Regions from separate parts of the Streptomyces sp. NPDC003077 genome, predicted to be linked through region 4. Evidence: riboswitches for the same ligand, from Rfam matches in the RefSeq annotation. Region 4 holds a riboswitch; each other region holds the start of a gene.

Region 1 (4,025 bases), on a different contig from region 4:
CATGGCGCACGCGGACGGGATGGGGGCCGGGCTGCCGATCGAGGTCGGCGCCGCCGCCCGGCTGTCGGAGATCCGGGTGCCGACCCTGGTCCTGGACGGCGACCTGGACAGCACCGACATCTCCGCCAACGCGCACGCCATCGCCGTCTCCGTCCCCGGCGCCCACCGCGTCCGCGTCCCCGGCGCCGGCCACATGGTCAACCTGGAGAACACCGCCTGCTTCGACGAGGCGCTGCACGGGTTCCTTTCATCGGTGCCGCACTGACAGGTCTGCCGGTGCCGCTCTGGCGGACCGCAAGGACGTCATCCGGCACCCATCCGGCCCGCCCAACCGCTCACCCACTCACCCGCTCACCCGTTCACGCCGACGTCAGACCCGCCCGCAGTTGCCGGCAGGCGCCGGCGGCCTTGCGGGTGGCGTCGGCGCACACCCGGCAGTGGGGGAGGTGCCCGGCGTGCTGCGCGCACAGTTCGTGGCTCCGTTCGCAGGCCATCGCGCAGGCGTCCAGCAAGGACGCGAGCAACGCGGCGTCGCCGCCACCCGCCCGGTCCAGCACCCGGCAGGTGGCGGTGACGACGTCGGAGCAGTCCATGTCGCGGGAAACGGCCTCCCGCATCCGCTCCGGCTCTCCTTCGGAGAGCATCGCCGCCGCGCAGACCGTGACCGCCGCCTCGCATTCCCTGAGCGCGGTGACGGAGTCGTCAAGGGCGGCGGGACTCAGCCGGGCCTTGACGGCGAGATCGAGGAGAAGGGGGTTGTGGAGGTTCATGATCTCTCCCGAGGGCCGGGCCCGCTTCCGCCCCTGGCCCACTGCGGAAGCTACTCCGCGAGCCCGTCCCTGACGACACCGCGCACGGTTCCGGCCGAACGGATGCCGCCCGGCCCCGCCCTGGCACCACAACCTCCCCCTTGCCACCAGGGACGATCCTTGGTGAATCCTTGGTCCGCCCCATAACTTCGCGGGCTAAGGTAACCGGGCCGTGGTGATCGGGAAGACCGGTGACGGACCCCTCGGGGTCCCAGACCGGCGCGGCCCTCGCCACTGTGATCGGGTAGTTCCCGACCCTTTCCGCACGTGCCACCGGCGCGTACGGGGCCACTGACCGCAGCCGCGGCCGGGAAGGCCGGGCCGGGCGCGCGTACCCGTGAGCCAGGAGACCGGCCACGGCATCTCACGAAATCATCCACGAGGTGCTGGAGCGTGATCACCGGATGCCCGGGTCCACCCGTCCCCCCATGTCCCCTTCTTCTCCTTCTGGCGGCCTTCCGCAGACTCCGGCACCCCCCGGCTTCCGCTGGCGGCGGCAGGACACCGTACGCACCATCGGCCTCATGGCCGTGATCGCCGGGCTGCACGTCGTCGCCTTCGGCGTCCTGCTGCTCCTGGTGGTGCCGAACCACTACACCGTCGGCAAGCAGGTCTTCGGCGTGGGACTCGGCATCACCGCGTACACGCTCGGCATGCGGCACGCCTTCGACGCCGACCACATCGCCGCCATCGACAACACCACCCGCAAACTCATGGCGGACGGCAAGCGTCCGGTCTCCGTCGGATTCTGGTTCGCCCTCGGGCACTCCAGCGTCGTTGTCGCCATGGCCGCCCTGGTGGCGGGCGGCGCTCAGCTCGCCGGGACGCTCCTGGACGACGAGTCCCGCGCGCACCAGGTGCTCGGCACCATCGGCACGACCGTCTCCGGCACCTTCCTCTACCTGATCGCCGCCCTCAACCTGATCGCGCTCGCCGGCATCCGGCGGGTCTTCCGCGCGATGCGCGAGGGCCGCTACGACGAGACGGAACTGGAACAGCACCTCAACTCCCGCGGCTTCATGAACCGCTTCCTCGGCCGCTTCACCCGCTCCATCAACCGCCCCGGCCAGATGTTCCCGCTGGGCTTCCTCTTCGGCCTCGGCTTCGACACCGCGACCGAGGTGACGCTGATGGTCATGGCGGGCAGCGGCGCCGCGGCCGGGCTGCCCTGGTACGCGGTCCTGTGCCTGCCCCTGCTGTTCGCGGCCGGCATGAGCCTCTTCGACACCCTCGACGGCACCTTCATGAACTTCGCGTACCAATGGGCGTTCTCCAACCCGGTCCGCAAGGTCTACTACAACCTCACCATCACCGGCCTGTCGATCGCGGTGGCCTTCTTCATCGGCACCATCGAGCTGGTCACGGTGCTGCACGACAAGCTCGCCCTCACGGACGCGGTCACCGGCTGGATCTCCGGCCTGGACCTGGACAACGTCGGCTTCATCATCGTCGGCCTGTTCGTGGTGGTGTGGGCGGCGGCCCTCGCGTACTGGCGCCTGGCCGGCGTCGAACGGCGGTGGGCGGCCCGCACGGCGGCCCCGGAGAGCTGACGACCCCACGGAGCCGGGGATTACGAATTACGAGGGGCGGGGCACGGACAGGAGACGGCAACACCGGACGGGCGCCACGGAGGCCGGTCGGGCGACGGAGACCGGCCGAAAGCCATGAAGGACGGACGAAGGCCGGACGACGGGCGAACGGGCGCCGCACGGGCACCGCCCCGACCTTCCCCCGAGCCCGCCCCGCCCCCGTCCTCAACGCGCCGTCCACGCGAGCCGCACCGCCAACACCGCGATCACCGCATTGCCGACGAGTGCGGTGATCAGGCGCCCCCGCTCCCCCGTCAGCACCCGCCCCACCGCCGCCCCGCCCAGCGCCAGCACACCCTGCCAACTGGCCGACGCGACGGCCGCCGCCAGCACGAACGCCGCTCCCGCACCCGCGTCCCACGACGCGTTCCGCTGCCCCACCACCATGGCGGCGAAGTAGGCGACGGTCACCGGATTGAGCAGCGTCAGCCCGACGAACCCGGCGTAGGTACGGCCCCACCCACGATCCGGCCCGCCGCCCCTCTCCCTCGCCGGGCCACGTTCCCGTGCGTGTCCCCGTTCCCGTGCGTGTCCCCGTTCCCGTGCGTGTCCCCGTTCCCGTTCCTGTCCTCGTCCCCGTTCCTGTCCCCGTCCCCGTTCCCGTACGGCCGTGACGACGCCCACGGTCGCGACCGTCAGCAGTACCCCCGCCGCCGCCCATTGCAGCGGCCCGGCCACCGGCTCCACGTACTGCCCCAAGGCCACCCCGCCCACCACCGCGACCAGCGCGTACAGGCCGTCAGCCGTGGCGGTGCCGAGGCCCGCGGCCAGTCCCCGCAGCAACGACGTACGGGCCGCCAGTCCCACGATCAACACGGAGACGGCGCCCACCGGCATCGCGATCCCGTACCCGGCCAACAGGCCGGACAGCAAGGCATCCCCCATGCCCTCACGGTGCCAGCCCCCGCCACCTGCCGCCCGGCATTATTCACCGACGGAAAAGAGCCGGAAAAAGCCACAAAGGAACGAACGAACAAGGACGAACAAGGACACGCAAGGACACGCAAAGAGCACCAGCACGGAAAACGAGCAAGCAGCAAAAAGCGAAACAGACGGCCCCCTCACCCCCCAACCTCCCCCCGCGACCGCAACACCACCGCCACCAGCGCCGCGGTCAGCGCCAGCCCGCCCGCGGCGATCGCCGTGACCGCCGTGAAGCCCTGGTCGTAGGCGGCCCGAGCAGCGTCCATCACCGCCCGGCCCACCGATCCGCCGGTCCCGTCCGCCACCTCCTCGGCACTGGCGAACGACTGCTCCGCCGCTCCCCGTTCCCCCGGCGAGAGGCCCGGGACGGCGGGCAGGGCCGCCCGGTACGTCGCGGCCAGCGCCGTGCCCAGGGCGGCCACGCCCAGCCCAGCGCCGAGTTCGAAGGAGGTCTCCTGAATGGCGGCGGCCTCGCCGGAGCGTTCAGGATCGGCGGCGCCCATGATGGAGTCGGCCCCCAGGGTCATGACCACGCCGGCCCCGTACCCGGCCACCAGCAGCGGCGCCACCAGCGCCCCGTACCGCGCCGTGTCACCGACCAGGGCCAGCACGCCCGACGCGAGGGCGAAGACGGCGAGCGCGCCGGTGAGGGACCACCGGTTGCCCCAGCGGGCCGACAGCCAGGGCGCGGTGGTCGCGCCGA
Region 2 (4,025 bases), on a different contig from region 4:
CAGGGTTTCGCGCAGGGCCGGTTCGTCCACCTGGATGACGGAGGTGCCCGCCGCCTCCAGGTCGGCGACCTCGTCGCGCAGGGCGAGGGCGACCTGGCGGGCGGTCTCGGCGAGCGGCTGGTCGTCGCGGACGAAGGACCAGGCGAGCATCGTCACCGGCCCGGTCAGCATGCCCTTGACCGGGCGCGGGGTGAGCGACTGGGCGTAGCGCGTCCAGCGGACCGTCATCGGCTCGGGGCGGGAGATGTCGCCGGCCAGGATCGGCGGCCGGACGTAGCGGGTGCCGTAGGACTGGACCCAGCCGTGCCGGGTGGCGAGGTAGCCCGTCAGTCGCTCGGCGAAGTACTGGACCATGTCGTCGCGTTCGGGCTCGCCGTGGACGAGGACGTCCAGGCCGGTCTTCTCCTGGAAGGAGATCACCTCGCGGATCTCGGCCTCGATGCGTTCCTCGTACGCCGCCTCCCCGATCCGTCCGGCGCGAAGATCGGCGCGGGCCGTGCGCAGTGCTGTGGTTTGCGGGAACGAGCCGATGGTGGTGGTCGGCAGGAGCGGCAGGCCCAGGTGGGCGCGCTGGGCGGCGGCGCGTTCGGGGTACGGGTGGGAGCGGTGGGTGTGGGCGTCGGTGACCGACGCCGCGCGGGCGCGGACGGCCGGGTCGTGGGTGATGGCCGAACCGGCGCGGGACCCCAGGTCGGCGCGGTTGGCGGCGAGTTCGGCGGTGATCGCGCCGGTGCCGTGGGTCAGGCCGCGGGCCAGGGTGACGATCTCGGTGGTCTTCTGGCGGGCGAAGGCGAGCCAGCGGGCGATCTGCGGGTCCACGTCCCGTTCGGCCGTGGCGTCGAGCGGGACGTGCAGCAGCGAGCAGGAGGCCGCCACGTCCACCCGGTCGGCGAGGCCGAGGAGTGTGCCGAGGGTGGTCAGGGAGGCCGCCAGGTCGTTGATCCAGACGTTGCGGCCGTCGACGACGCCCGCGACCAGGCGTTTTCCGGGCAGGCCGCCGGCCGCCGCCAGGTCGTCGAGGTTCGCGGCGGCGGGTCCGGTGAAGTCCAGCGCGAGCCCGTCGACCGGGGATTTGGCCAGTACCGGCAGCGCCTCGCCGAGTCGGTCGAAGTAGGACGCCACGAGGAGTTGGGGCCGGTCGGTGAGGGTGCCGAGGTCGCGGTAGGCGCGGGCGGCGGCGTTCAGTTCGGCCGGGGTGCGGTCCTGGACGAGGGCGGGTTCGTCCAGTTGCACCCACTCGGCGCCCGCCGCGCGCAGGTCGGCGAGGACCTCGGCGTACACCGGGAGCAACCGGTCCAGGAGGGTCAGCGGCTGGAAACCGGGGTCGGCGCCGGGGGCGGGCTTGGCAAGCAGGAGGTAGGTGACCGGGCCGACGAGCACGGGGCGGGCGGAAAGGCCGAGGGCCAGGGCCTCCCTCAGCTCCCCCGCCTGCCGGGTGGGGTCGGCGGTGAAGACGGTGTCCGGGCCGAGTTCGGGGACCAGGTAGTGGTAGTTGGTGTCGAACCACTTGGTCATCTCCAGCGGCGCCGCGTCCGCCGTGCCGCGCGCCATCGCGAAGTAGCCGTCCAGCCTGTTCGCCGCGACGGCGGCCCGGTGCCGGTCGGGAATCGCCCCGACCATGACGGTGGTGTCCAGTACGTGGTCGTAGAGGGAGAAATCGCCGGTCGGGACGTCGTGGACGCCGGCCTCGGCCAGCGTCCGCCAGGTGTCCCGGCGGAGGGCGGCGGCGGTGTCCTGGAGGGCGTCCGCGCCGACGCGGCCCTTCCAGTAGCCCTCGATGGCCTTCTTCAGCTCCCGGTTCGGGCCCTGCCGGGGGTAGCCGTACACGGTGGCCCGTGCTGCCGCGGACTTGCTGATCACGGAACTCTCCTTCGCGAGCGTGCGTGCCGTGCGGCCCGGAGACCGGTGGGGACGCGCGAAGGGTGCACCACGGCACGGGCCGCGCCGCCCGCCGTCACCGGCCGCGTGCGCTCGTCCGCTGGGTACGCCGCTCCGACCCGCCCTCGAAGGTCGTCCGGGCTCCGCGTGCGATCCGTCGCACGCGGGCAGCGGGCAGGTCTTCGGACTCGCGGGCGCGTCCTCGTGGAGACCCATGAAGACCCGTAAAGGCCCATGGAGGCTCGTAAAGGCTCATGGAGGCCCATGGAGGACACCTACTGGCCGTCGCTTCCCGGGCCCGTCACCGGGTCCAGTGCGTATGACGGCGGTCGTTCCCGCTCACCGCTGCGGGGCAGTCCCGGATTCGCACCGGGTTCCCTCTTGCGACGCGCCTGCCTGGCGGGCAGGGCGAACCAGCTACGTCGGCCAGCGTAGGCGGTGCGGGAGTCCGGGGGCACGGGTGTTCGCGTGCCGGGTCGGGGGTTGGGGTGTGATGTGAGTCACGGGCGCCGGGTGAGGCGGGATGCGGGAGGTCCTTGCCACCCGCACCCTTATTGCGCATAGCTTGCAATTAGAATTACGGGGCAATAGATCACCGGCACCACAAGGAAGGCCCTCATGGCAGCTCAGCGGATCGTGCTGGGGATCGAGTCGTCCTGCGACGAGACGGGAGCCGGCCTGGTCAGCGGTGGTCGGCTGCTGGGGCACGCGGTGGCGTCGAGCATGGACGAGCACGTGCGGTTCGGCGGCGTCGTCCCGGAGATCGCGGCGCGCGCCCACGTGCACGCGCTGAACCCGGTCGTCCGGGAGGCGCTGGACGACGCCGGGCTACGGATGTCGGACGTCGACGCGGTGGCCGTGACGACCGGCCCCGGCCTCTCGGGCGCGCTCCAGGTGGGGCTCGCGGGCGCGAAGGCGCTGGCTTATGGGCTGGGCGTGCCGCTGTACGGGGTGCACCACCTGGCCGGGCACGTCGCGGCCGACACGCTGGAGCACGGCCCGCTGCCCAACCCCTGCGTGGTGCTGATCGTCTCCGGCGGGCACACGTCGCTGCTGCTCGTACGGGATCTCGTCCGGGATCCGATCGTGCACCTCGGGGACACGCTGGACGACGCGGCCGGCGAGTGCTTCGACAAGGTCGCGCGGGTCTTCGGGCTGCCGTACCCGGGCGGTCCGGCCGTCGATCGCGCGGCCCGGGACGGCGACCCGCGCGCCGTGGCGTTCCCCCGGCCGCTGACCGGGCCGCGCGACGACCCGTACGCGTTCTCCTTCTCCGGCCTGAAGACGGCCGCCGCCCGCTGGGCCGAGCGCCACCGGGCCACGGGCACGGACCTGCCGGTGGCGGACGGCGCCGCCTCGCTCCAGGAGGCCGTCGCCGACGTGCTGACCCGCAAGGCCGTCGCCGCCTGCGCCGCGCACGGCGTCGGCACCCTCGTCGTGGTGGGCGGCGTGGCCGCGAACTCCCGGGTGCGCGCGCTGGCCGAGGAACGGTGCGCGGCGGCCGGGATCACCCTGCGGGTGCCGCCACTGAAGCTGTGCACGGACAACGGCGCGATGATCGCCGCTGTTGGCGACCTTCTGGTGCGGGCCGGTGCGGAGCCCGCGCCGCTGGACGTGTCGATCGATCCTTCGACGCCGCTGGAGTACGCGGCGCTGCATCCGGTGGTGGCGGGGGCGGGGCGGGCGGCCGCCGCCTGACGTGCGGCTGGGCGGGGGGCGGGGGTGGGGTGTGGGTGGTTGCTGACGAGTTTCTGCGGCGGGGCTGGGGCCTCCGGGATGGGCGCCTGACGTGTTTTGGGAGGGGAGGCCGTCAGCCTCGGGGGGTGTGTCGCTGACGAGCTTCCGCGGCGGGGCTGGGGCCTCCGGGATGGGCGCCTGACGTGTTTTGGGAGGGGAGGCCGTCAGCCTCGGGTGGCCGTGTCGCTGACGAGCTTCCGCGGCGAGGCGGGTGGGCCTCCGGGATGGGCGCCTGACGTGCTTCTGGGCGGGAGCGGGCGGGTTCTTTGGGACGGACGGGAGCGGACGCGGCTCCCGGTCGGCGGCCTGCCGGGTTCGGCTGCCAGGCCCGGCCGTCGACTCTGGCCGTCGGCGCTGGCCGTCAGGTCCGGCCGTCGGCTCTGGCTGCCAGGTCCGGCTGCCGGCTGGCG
Region 3 (4,025 bases), on a different contig from region 4:
GGTTCTTCTTCCGGCGACCGCTCAGCAGGAAGCCCGCGCCCACGCTCGCGACAAAGAAGACGCCGACGATCCACCACGTGACCGTGCCGCTGTCGTCGTCCGTGCCGTCCTCGTCCCGCGCCTTCTCCGGGGAGTCGGTCGCGGCGGCGGGCTTCGGCCCGGTGGCGTTCAGCTTGGCCACGAGGTCGGTGCCGCCGAACGCGCGCGGGTCCGTCCCGGCGGCGTGCGCGGTCAGGACGAGCTGGGCGTACCCGGCCGGGCCGGTCTGCTGGGCCCAGGCCGCGCCGTTGTCCTGGAGCCACTTCAGCGGCTCCTGAAGGGCGGTGCGGTGGCCGCCGGCAGCGAGCGCGAGCACCGCGTCGGCGGTGTTGCCGGTGTCGGGCTGGCCCTCGGCGCCCGGCATCGCGGACATCAGGTGGTGGCCGTGCTCCTTCATGACGCGGACGAGGTGGTCCGCGGCGCCCTGTGCCGCCTGCTTCCCGTCCGGCTTGCCGCCGGGGGCCGGGCAGGTCAGGGGGGTGACCGGGGCGTCCGCGTCCTTGCCGGTCGGCGTGAGGAGGTAGCCCTTGCCGAGGGCGCCGAGCGCCGCGGCGGCGGTGGCGTCGTCGTTCGGGGCGAGCTTGCCGTCCTTGCCGGGCTGGAAGGCGAACGCGCCGCGCTCCCCGTCCTTCGCGTCACACCCGAGCTGGAGGCCGGCCAGCGCGTCGTACGGGTTCTTGCCGCCCTTCTTCGACGTGACCGCCTCCGGCTTCTCGCCCGCGGCGGCGAGCGCGCCGATCACCACGGACGTGGAGTTGGTGTCGCTGGGGGCGCCGGCCATCGAGCTCCACCCGCCGTCGTCCTGCTGCACCGACTTCAGCCAGGTCACGGCCTTCTTCACGGCGTCGTCGTGCCCGCCGATCGCGGCCAGCGCCTGCACGGCGACGGCCGTCTGGTTGGTGTCCCGCAGCGTCTTGCCGTCGCACGCCCTGACGGGCTCGGGGCGGAACGCGGTGAACGAGCCGTCGGCGCACTGCTGCCCGGTCAGCCAGTCGACGGCCGACCGCGCGGGGCGCTCCCCGACCGCGTCCTGCGCCAGCAGCGTCAGGGACTGCCGCCACACCCCGTCGTACTGCGGGTCCTTGTCGCCGTACAGGCCGTCGGGCAGCTTCGGTGACGCGGTGGCGGGCGCGGGCGAGTCGGCGGACGCGGCCGGCGCGCCGACCGCGCACAGCACGGCGGCGGTGGCCAGCGCGGCGGCGCCGCGGCGCGCCAGGGCGGCGAGGGAGGGGGCCATGGGGGCCATCGGGTCGGGTGCCTCTCGGGTGTCAGTTCACAGCGGGCGGTACGCGCCTCCGCGCTCGGTCGCCCGCCCGCGTCCCGACCCACGGGGTCGGTCACGGCGGCACCGGGCTCGGCCCCGCATACCTCGACGGTGCCGCCGCCGACCGGCCGCTTTCGCGGCACCCGGTGGCGGGAGCCTGGACCCGTGTCCCATCGGGTGCTCCGGCTCGCCCGGCCGGACGGCAACGACAAGATCGTTGGTGAACGGCCGCGCTCACGGTTGCGGGTCAGCGCCGGATTCGCACCGGCTTCCCCCGATCGGACACGGATGAAGTTGTCCACAACACCCTAACCGGACCGCTCCCCGGCGCCCCCTCCCCGGGCGGGGCCGGGCCGGAGGCGGGCCCGCCGTTTCCGGCCTGTCCGGGGTTTGTGGACGCCCCGGCGAGGGCGGGTGGCGGGAGTGTTCTGGGACCCGGTGAACGCCGGGGGCGTTGTCCTCAATCGCCGGACGGGCTTGATGGTGCCGGGTCCGCTCCCGCGCAGCCGTGACGGGTTTGATAGTGCCGGGGCCACCCCTCGTAGCCGGACGGGTGAAAGAGCGGGCTCTGTTCCGCGAGCTTGCCGCCCGCCCTCACGTGGTCGTGCTGGTGACGGCGCCGACGTTGCTTGGGATTCGCTCTGTGCCTACGTGGCTTGCCGATGGGGGGAGGCTGGAAATCAAGCCCGTCCGGCGTTTGAGGACAACGCCTCCGGCGTTCGCCGGGTTCAGAGATCGCCCGCCCCTTGCCCGTCGCGTCGGTGCTGGAAGCTGCGGGGTGTCCTCAAGCGCCGGACGGGCTGGGGACTCGGCCCGCAGCCGCAGGACCCGTAGCCCCCGGGCCGCAGCCGCAGGATCCGTAGCCGCACGGCCCGTAGCCCCCGCCGTTCAATCACCTTCAAGCGCACATAAGCTGACGCTCCATCACCCAGGCACCCGGCCGAACCCCAAGGTGGCGGCAAGGCGCCAATAGCTGATGTCGTGGAACGCGAGCAGCCGTTCCGTCCGATGAGGGCGTAAGAACGCATGGGCACAAGGACGTGAGGACATGACAGGCACGACCGATCACCAGCACACCGCGCCGGACGACCGCTGGCGCGTGGAGGTGGATCGCGGCGTCTGCGTCGGGTCCGGGATGTGCGTCGCCACCGCCCCCGACCGTTTCCGGCTGGACGCGGCGCGTCAGTCGCGTCCGACGGAGCCCGAGGCGGACGCGGGGGAGGCGCTGCTGGCGGCGGCCGAGAGTTGCCCGGTGGAGGCGATCTCTCTTACGCGCGCGAAGACGGGGGAGCCGGTGTTCCCGCCGGAGTCGTGAGGCCGACCAGCCGGCAAGCCGTCTCGATATCGATCTGCACCTGAGTGATGGACGCCCGCCCCGACAGCCACGTGATCAGCGCCGAGTGCCAGGTGTGCTCGATGACGCGGACGGCGGAGAGCTGCTCGGGCGTCGGCGGGGCGTCGAGGGCCATCGCGTCCAGGATGATCGCCGTGGTCAGCCGGGACACCGTGTCGACTTCGGGGCTCACCGAGCGGTCGGCGAAGGTGAGGGCGCGCACCATCGCGTCCGCGAGCTGCGGTTCGCGCTGGAGGGCGCGGAAGGCGCGCATCAGGGTCTGGGCGACGCGGGCGCCGGGGTCCTTCTCGGTGGGCGGGCGCTTGCGCAGCGTTTCGTGCAGGTGCTGGAGCTGGTCCTGCATGGTCGCGACGAGCAGGTGCACCTTGGAGGGGAAGTAGCGGTAGAGGGTGCCGAGGGCGACGTTGGAGGATTCGGCGACCTCGCGCATCTGGACGGCGTCGAAGCCGCCGCGGCCGGCGAGCCGGGCGCTGGCGTGCAGGATGCGGCGGCGGCGGGCTTCCTGACGGGCGGTCAGCGGCGGACTGTCGGGAAGGGTTGGGGGCGGACTGGCGGGGAGCGTCGGGGGTGTCGCCTGAGGTTCCGTAGTCATATGTCCCGTTCCGTGGCAGTCAGCCCGCTTCACGATGGTCAATCCGCTTCACGATGGTCGGCCCGGTTGGCGGTGGTCAACCCGGTTCGCGGTGGCCGACCCGCTTCGTGGCGCGTACCAGTGGTCGTACCGGTGGTCTGAGCGCGCACAGCATGGCAGGGGGCCGGGTGGTGGCGCGAATCACCTGGTGTGGCCGACGACGTGCGGTTTCCGGCCGGTAGATTCGAAGCTCCCCGAACTGATCAGTAGCTTGTTCCCGAGCGCGTTCCTGGTCGGTCGGTCGCGGACCGGTCCTCGATCGGTTACTGAAACTTGTTCTAGATTAGCGCCGGCGGCTACGCTCCGGCGGAAGTCCAGTGAGAAGGGGGCCGAGAGTGTCCGCCGAGGCCGTACAGGCAGCCGCGCCTCGCCCCGCCGAGGCCCCCGCGGGCTCGGCGCCGGCGAACGGTGACCGCCCACTGCGCATCGCGCTGCTGACGTACAAAGGGAACCCGTTCTGCGGCGGCCAGGGCGTCTACGTCCGCCACCTCTCCCGGGAACTCGCCCGCCTGGGACACCACGTCGAGGTCATCGGCGCCCAGCCGTACCCCGTCCTGGACGAGGGCGTGACGCTCACCGAGCTCCCCAGCCTGGACCTCTACCGGCAGCCCGACCCCTTCCGCACGCCCAAGCGGGACGAGTACCGCGACTGGGTGGACGCGCTGGAGGTCGCCACCATGTGGACGGGCGGCTTCCCCGAACCGCTCACCTTCTCGCTGCGGGCCCGCCGCCACCTC
Region 4 (4,025 bases):
GGCCAGGGTGTCCGCCCACACCATGAACACCGCGCCGGTCAGCGCGGTGACCGGCAGCAGGCGGCCGTGGGCGGCGCCCACCAGGGCGCGGGCGATGTGCGGCAGCACCAGGCCCACGAAGCCGATCGCCCCCGCCACGCTGACCAGCACCGCGGTCAGGAGCGCCGTCACGCACAGCAGCACCAGCCGGGTCCGGGCCACCGTCACGCCCAGGCTCGCCGCCGCGTCCTGCCCGAAGGCGAAGGCGTCGAGCGTGCGGGCGTGCCCGCCGCACACCAGCAGCGTCAGGAGGAGGACGGCCAGCGCGGGCCACACGTCCTGCCAGCCCGCCCCGCTGAGCGAGCCGAGGAGCCAGAAGAGCACGCCGCGGGTCTCCTCGGCGTCCGCGGCCGTCAGGACGACGAACGAGGTGAGCGCGGAGAAGAGCTGCATGGCGGCGACACCGGAGAGGACCACCCGGTCCGTGGTGCCGCCCAGGGTGTGGCTGAGCAGCAGGACCAGCCCGAAGGAGCAGACGGCACCGAGGAACGCGCCCGCCGAGACGGACACCGCTCCCCCGCCGACCCCCAGGACGACGACCGCCACGGCGCCGGTCGAGGCGCCGGAGGAGACGCCGAGGACGAAGGGGTCGGCGAGCGGGTTGCGCAGCAGGGACTGCATCACCGCGCCGCACAGGGCGAGCCCGGCGCCGCAGAGGGCCGCCAGGACGGTCCGCGGCATCCGCAGGTTCCACACGATGCCGTCACGGATCGCGGAGGTGCCGGACTCGCCGCCGAAGAGGTGCGCGGACACCGCGGACCCCACGTCGGCGACCGAGAGGTCGGCGGGGCCGATGGTGACGGCGATGGCGACCGACATCACCAGCGCGGCGCCCCCGAGCGCCCACAGCAGCCCGCGCCGCAGCACTCGCGCCTCCCTGCGCGCAGGGGGCGCGGTCCGTTCCGGAGTACGCGTCGCCGTCATCGGGCGAGCCCGTAGTCGCGGAGCGCCGCCGCGACCTTCTCGACGCCTTCGACGGTGCGGATGGTGGGGTTCATCGCCTGGCCGCTGAGCAGGACGTAGCGCTTCTTCTTGACGGCGGTCATGTTCCGGGTCACCGGGTCGGACTCCAGGAACTCGATCTTCTTCCGGGCGCTCTCGGCGCTCTGCGACTTGCGGGTCAGGTCACCGAGGACCAGGACGTCCGGGTCGCGGTCGGCGACCGTCTCCCAGTTGATCTGCGGCCATTCCTCGCGGGTGTCGTCGAAGACGTTCTTCGCGCCGAGCTCCCGCGTGATGACGCCGGGGGCACCGCAGCAGCCCGCCATATAGGGAGCGTCGGAGTTGGCGAACCAGTAGAGCACCCGTGCCTTGGAGGCGTCGATGTCCTTCGTCGCCGCGCGCACCCGGGCCTTCAGGTCGCCGACGAGCTTCTCGCCGCGCTCCTCCACCCCGAAGATCCTGGCGAGGTCGCGCACCTCCCCGTAGACGGTGTCCATGGTGAGGGGCTTGGTGCGGACGCCGTCGCCGTCGCCGCTGTTGTCCTTGTCCGCGCAGTCGCCGGGCGACACGTACGCCGGGACGCCCAGCTCCGCGAACCGCTCGCGGGGTGCCACGCCGCCCTTGCCGACGGTGTAGAGGAACGACGCGGTGACGAGGTCGGGCTCCTTGTCGAGCACCTTCTCGAAGGAGGGGTAGCGGTCGGCGAGCCGCGGCACCTTCGCGTTGGCCTTCTCCAGGCCCTTGAGCACCGGGTCCGTCCAGGTGCCGGTGCCCACCATGCGGTCGGCGAGCCCCAGGGAGAGCAGGATCTCCGTCGAACCCTGGTCCAGGGAGACGGCACGGCGCGGGGGCCGCTCGACCGTGACCTTCCGGCCGCAGTTCGTCAGGGTGAGCGGGTATCCGTCGCCGCCGCCGGACTTCGCCGCGGGCGCCGGGCCGCCGCCGCAGGCCGTCAGCAGCAGGATGCCGATCCCGAGCAGGGCGGACAGGCGAACACGGCGGGGTATGGAGGACACACGTTCCCTCTGCGTCTCACGGCTCGTACGCGGAGCCTGGGTCACGATCCCCCGCCCGGCCGCGGACGGAGGTGCCAGCAGGTCTTCGGACTCGGGATCACGCGGACGGGGCGCCTTCCCAGATACCGATGTCGATCCAGTGGCCGTGCTCCGCCCGTCACCCTCACCGCTGCGCGTCAGCTCCGGATTCGCACCGGATTCCCTGGCCCTGATCTGCGGGTATGACTGGCCCCGGAAAGCTATCACGAGGGGTTTTCACCTCCCTCTCCGGGCGCTGGCCGGGGCTGCCGGGCGCGGATGGTGATCTTGTGCGGGGGCGGGTCTCGTGCGGGGCGGGCCGTGCGCGGGCCGCTGCCTTGGGTGGCCGTCTATCACGAGGGCGTGCGATCTCCGCGGAGCGCCGTGAACGGATAACGGATACTCGCGGAGCACCGTCCACGGGTGCCGGGTGCCGGGTGCCGGGTGCCATCCGTGATCGTCTTCGAGCGGCCCGCGCGACGCCCGTCCGCAGATGGTCGCGAAGCACCGTCCACGGACACCGGGTGCCGGGTGCCGGGTGCCGGGTGCCGGTTGCCGGTTGCCGGTTGCCGGTTGCCGGTTGCCGCCCATGATCGTCTTCGGGCGGCCCGCGCGACACCCGTCACCGACCCGGCACCCCGGACCCCACCACCCGCCATTCGAACAGCAGTTGACTTCCGTCGAACGGCGGTGTTCCACTGAGGTCATGCAGAAGCCGCTGCCGCTGGTTATCCGCGGCCACATCGACTTCGGTCGGGTGTGGTCCGCCTCGTGTTGCGTCTGACGACGTCCCCGGCAGCAGGCCGCCCGAGCGGCATCTCTTTCCGTCGGCGCACCGTACGGCCGTTTTCCTCGCGGCGGCGCGTCTTCGTACCGCCGAGCACCGGCTGCCCTCCCCTGGCGACACCCCGCGCTGACGTCCGCTGACGACGTCCGCCGGCGTTCACTGACGCGTTCCCGCTGACGATCGCAGGCCCCACCCGCCGACGACCGTCCGGCGGGCCCGCTCGGCGACGCCCGCGCGGCAGCCTCGCCCCCGCCGTGCCCCCGCACGCCCCGGTCGTCGTCCCCCGCGTACGCGGCCACCGGCCCGACGCGGTTCCTCCCCCGCCCTTCGCGCGAAAGGTCTCCCATGCCGGTCGAATTCCTCGGCATCGCCGCCACCAACGACGGCTCCGAAACCCGGGCCCGCTCCGGCCCCGCGTTCGACAAGGAGTACACCCTCCGGCTCGGCCGCGCCCACGAGGACCACGGCTGGGACCGGGTCCTGTTCGCGTACGGCGCCGGATCGCCCGACCCGGCGCCGGCCGCCGCGTACCTCGCCTCCCACCTGGACCGGCTCCAGATCCTCCTGGCGCACCGGCCGAACGTCTCCTACCCGACCTTCGCCGCCAAGACGTTCGCCACGCTGGACCAGATCAGCGACGGGCGGCTCACCGTCCACTTCATCACCGGCGGCAACGACCACGAGCAGCGGCGCGAGGGCGACACCCTGACCAAGGACGAGCGCTACGCGCGGACCCGCGAGTACATCCGCATCGTCAAGAAGATCTGGACGACGCACGAGCCCTTCGACCACGAGGGGGAGCACTACCGCTTCCACGACTTCGTCAGCGACGTCTTCCCCGTCCAGCAGCCGCGCCCGCGCGTCTCGTTCGGCGGTTCGTCGGCAGCCGCCTACGCGGCGGGCGGCGCCGAGGCGGACATCTACTGCCTGTGGGGCGAGCCCCTGGAGCGCACCGCGGAACAGATCGCCGCGGTGAAGGAGGCGGCGCGCGCGGCCGGGCGGACGGACGTGCCCCGCATCCAGGTCGCCTTCCGGCCGATCATCGCCCCGACCGAGGAACTGGCCTGGGAGAAGGCCCACCGCACGGTCGGCGCGATCAAGGCCCGTACGGCGCAGGGAGACTCCCCGCTCGCCCGCAGGCACCGGGACGCGCCGGAGAACGCCGGGTCGCAGCGGCTGGTCGCCATCGCGGAGGCGGGCGAGCGCTACGACCGGGCGCTGTG

Evidence for each region. Region 4 has a riboswitch for cobalamin ahead of ABZX96_RS27690 (ABC transporter substrate-binding protein). Riboswitches for the same ligand answer to the same signal wherever they lie in the genome.
Region 1: another riboswitch for cobalamin. It lies ahead of ABZX96_RS32945 (HoxN/HupN/NixA family nickel/cobalt transporter); the one in region 4 lies ahead of ABZX96_RS27690 (ABC transporter substrate-binding protein).
Region 2: another riboswitch for cobalamin. It lies ahead of metE (5-methyltetrahydropteroyltriglutamate--homocysteine S-methyltransferase); the one in region 4 lies ahead of ABZX96_RS27690 (ABC transporter substrate-binding protein).
Region 3: another riboswitch for cobalamin. It lies ahead of ABZX96_RS20250 (prenyltransferase/squalene oxidase repeat-containing protein); the one in region 4 lies ahead of ABZX96_RS27690 (ABC transporter substrate-binding protein).

What each region holds. Positions count from the first base shown of each region.
Region 1 is NZ_JBEXNM010000078.1:10,697-14,721, forward strand. Features, by position in the region: gene ABZX96_RS32935 (alpha/beta hydrolase) at 1-265, shown strand, start outside; gene ABZX96_RS32940 (hypothetical protein) at 360-770, opposite strand; cobalamin riboswitch at 925-1,183, shown strand; gene ABZX96_RS32945 (HoxN/HupN/NixA family nickel/cobalt transporter) at 1,238-2,359, shown strand; gene ABZX96_RS32950 (LysE family transporter) at 2,564-3,283, opposite strand; gene ABZX96_RS32955 (MFS transporter) at 3,460-4,025, opposite strand, start outside.
Region 2 is NZ_JBEXNM010000027.1:41,514-45,538, reverse strand. Features, by position in the region: gene metE (5-methyltetrahydropteroyltriglutamate--homocysteine S-methyltransferase) at 1-1,860, opposite strand, end outside; cobalamin riboswitch at 2,055-2,261, opposite strand; gene tsaD (tRNA (adenosine(37)-N6)-threonylcarbamoyltransferase complex transferase subunit TsaD) at 2,497-3,576, shown strand.
Region 3 is NZ_JBEXNM010000029.1:23,411-27,435, forward strand. Features, by position in the region: gene ABZX96_RS20250 (prenyltransferase/squalene oxidase repeat-containing protein) at 1-1,276, opposite strand, end outside; cobalamin riboswitch at 1,458-1,611, opposite strand; gene ABZX96_RS20255 (ferredoxin) at 2,352-2,618, shown strand; gene ABZX96_RS20260 (TetR family transcriptional regulator) at 2,572-3,249, opposite strand; gene ABZX96_RS20265 (glycosyltransferase family 4 protein) at 3,624-4,025, shown strand, end outside.
Region 4 is NZ_JBEXNM010000051.1:38,917-42,941, forward strand. Features, by position in the region: gene ABZX96_RS27685 (iron chelate uptake ABC transporter family permease subunit) at 1-963, opposite strand, end outside; gene ABZX96_RS27690 (ABC transporter substrate-binding protein) at 960-1,997, opposite strand; cobalamin riboswitch at 2,056-2,242, opposite strand; gene ABZX96_RS27695 (LLM class flavin-dependent oxidoreductase) at 3,148-4,025, shown strand, end outside.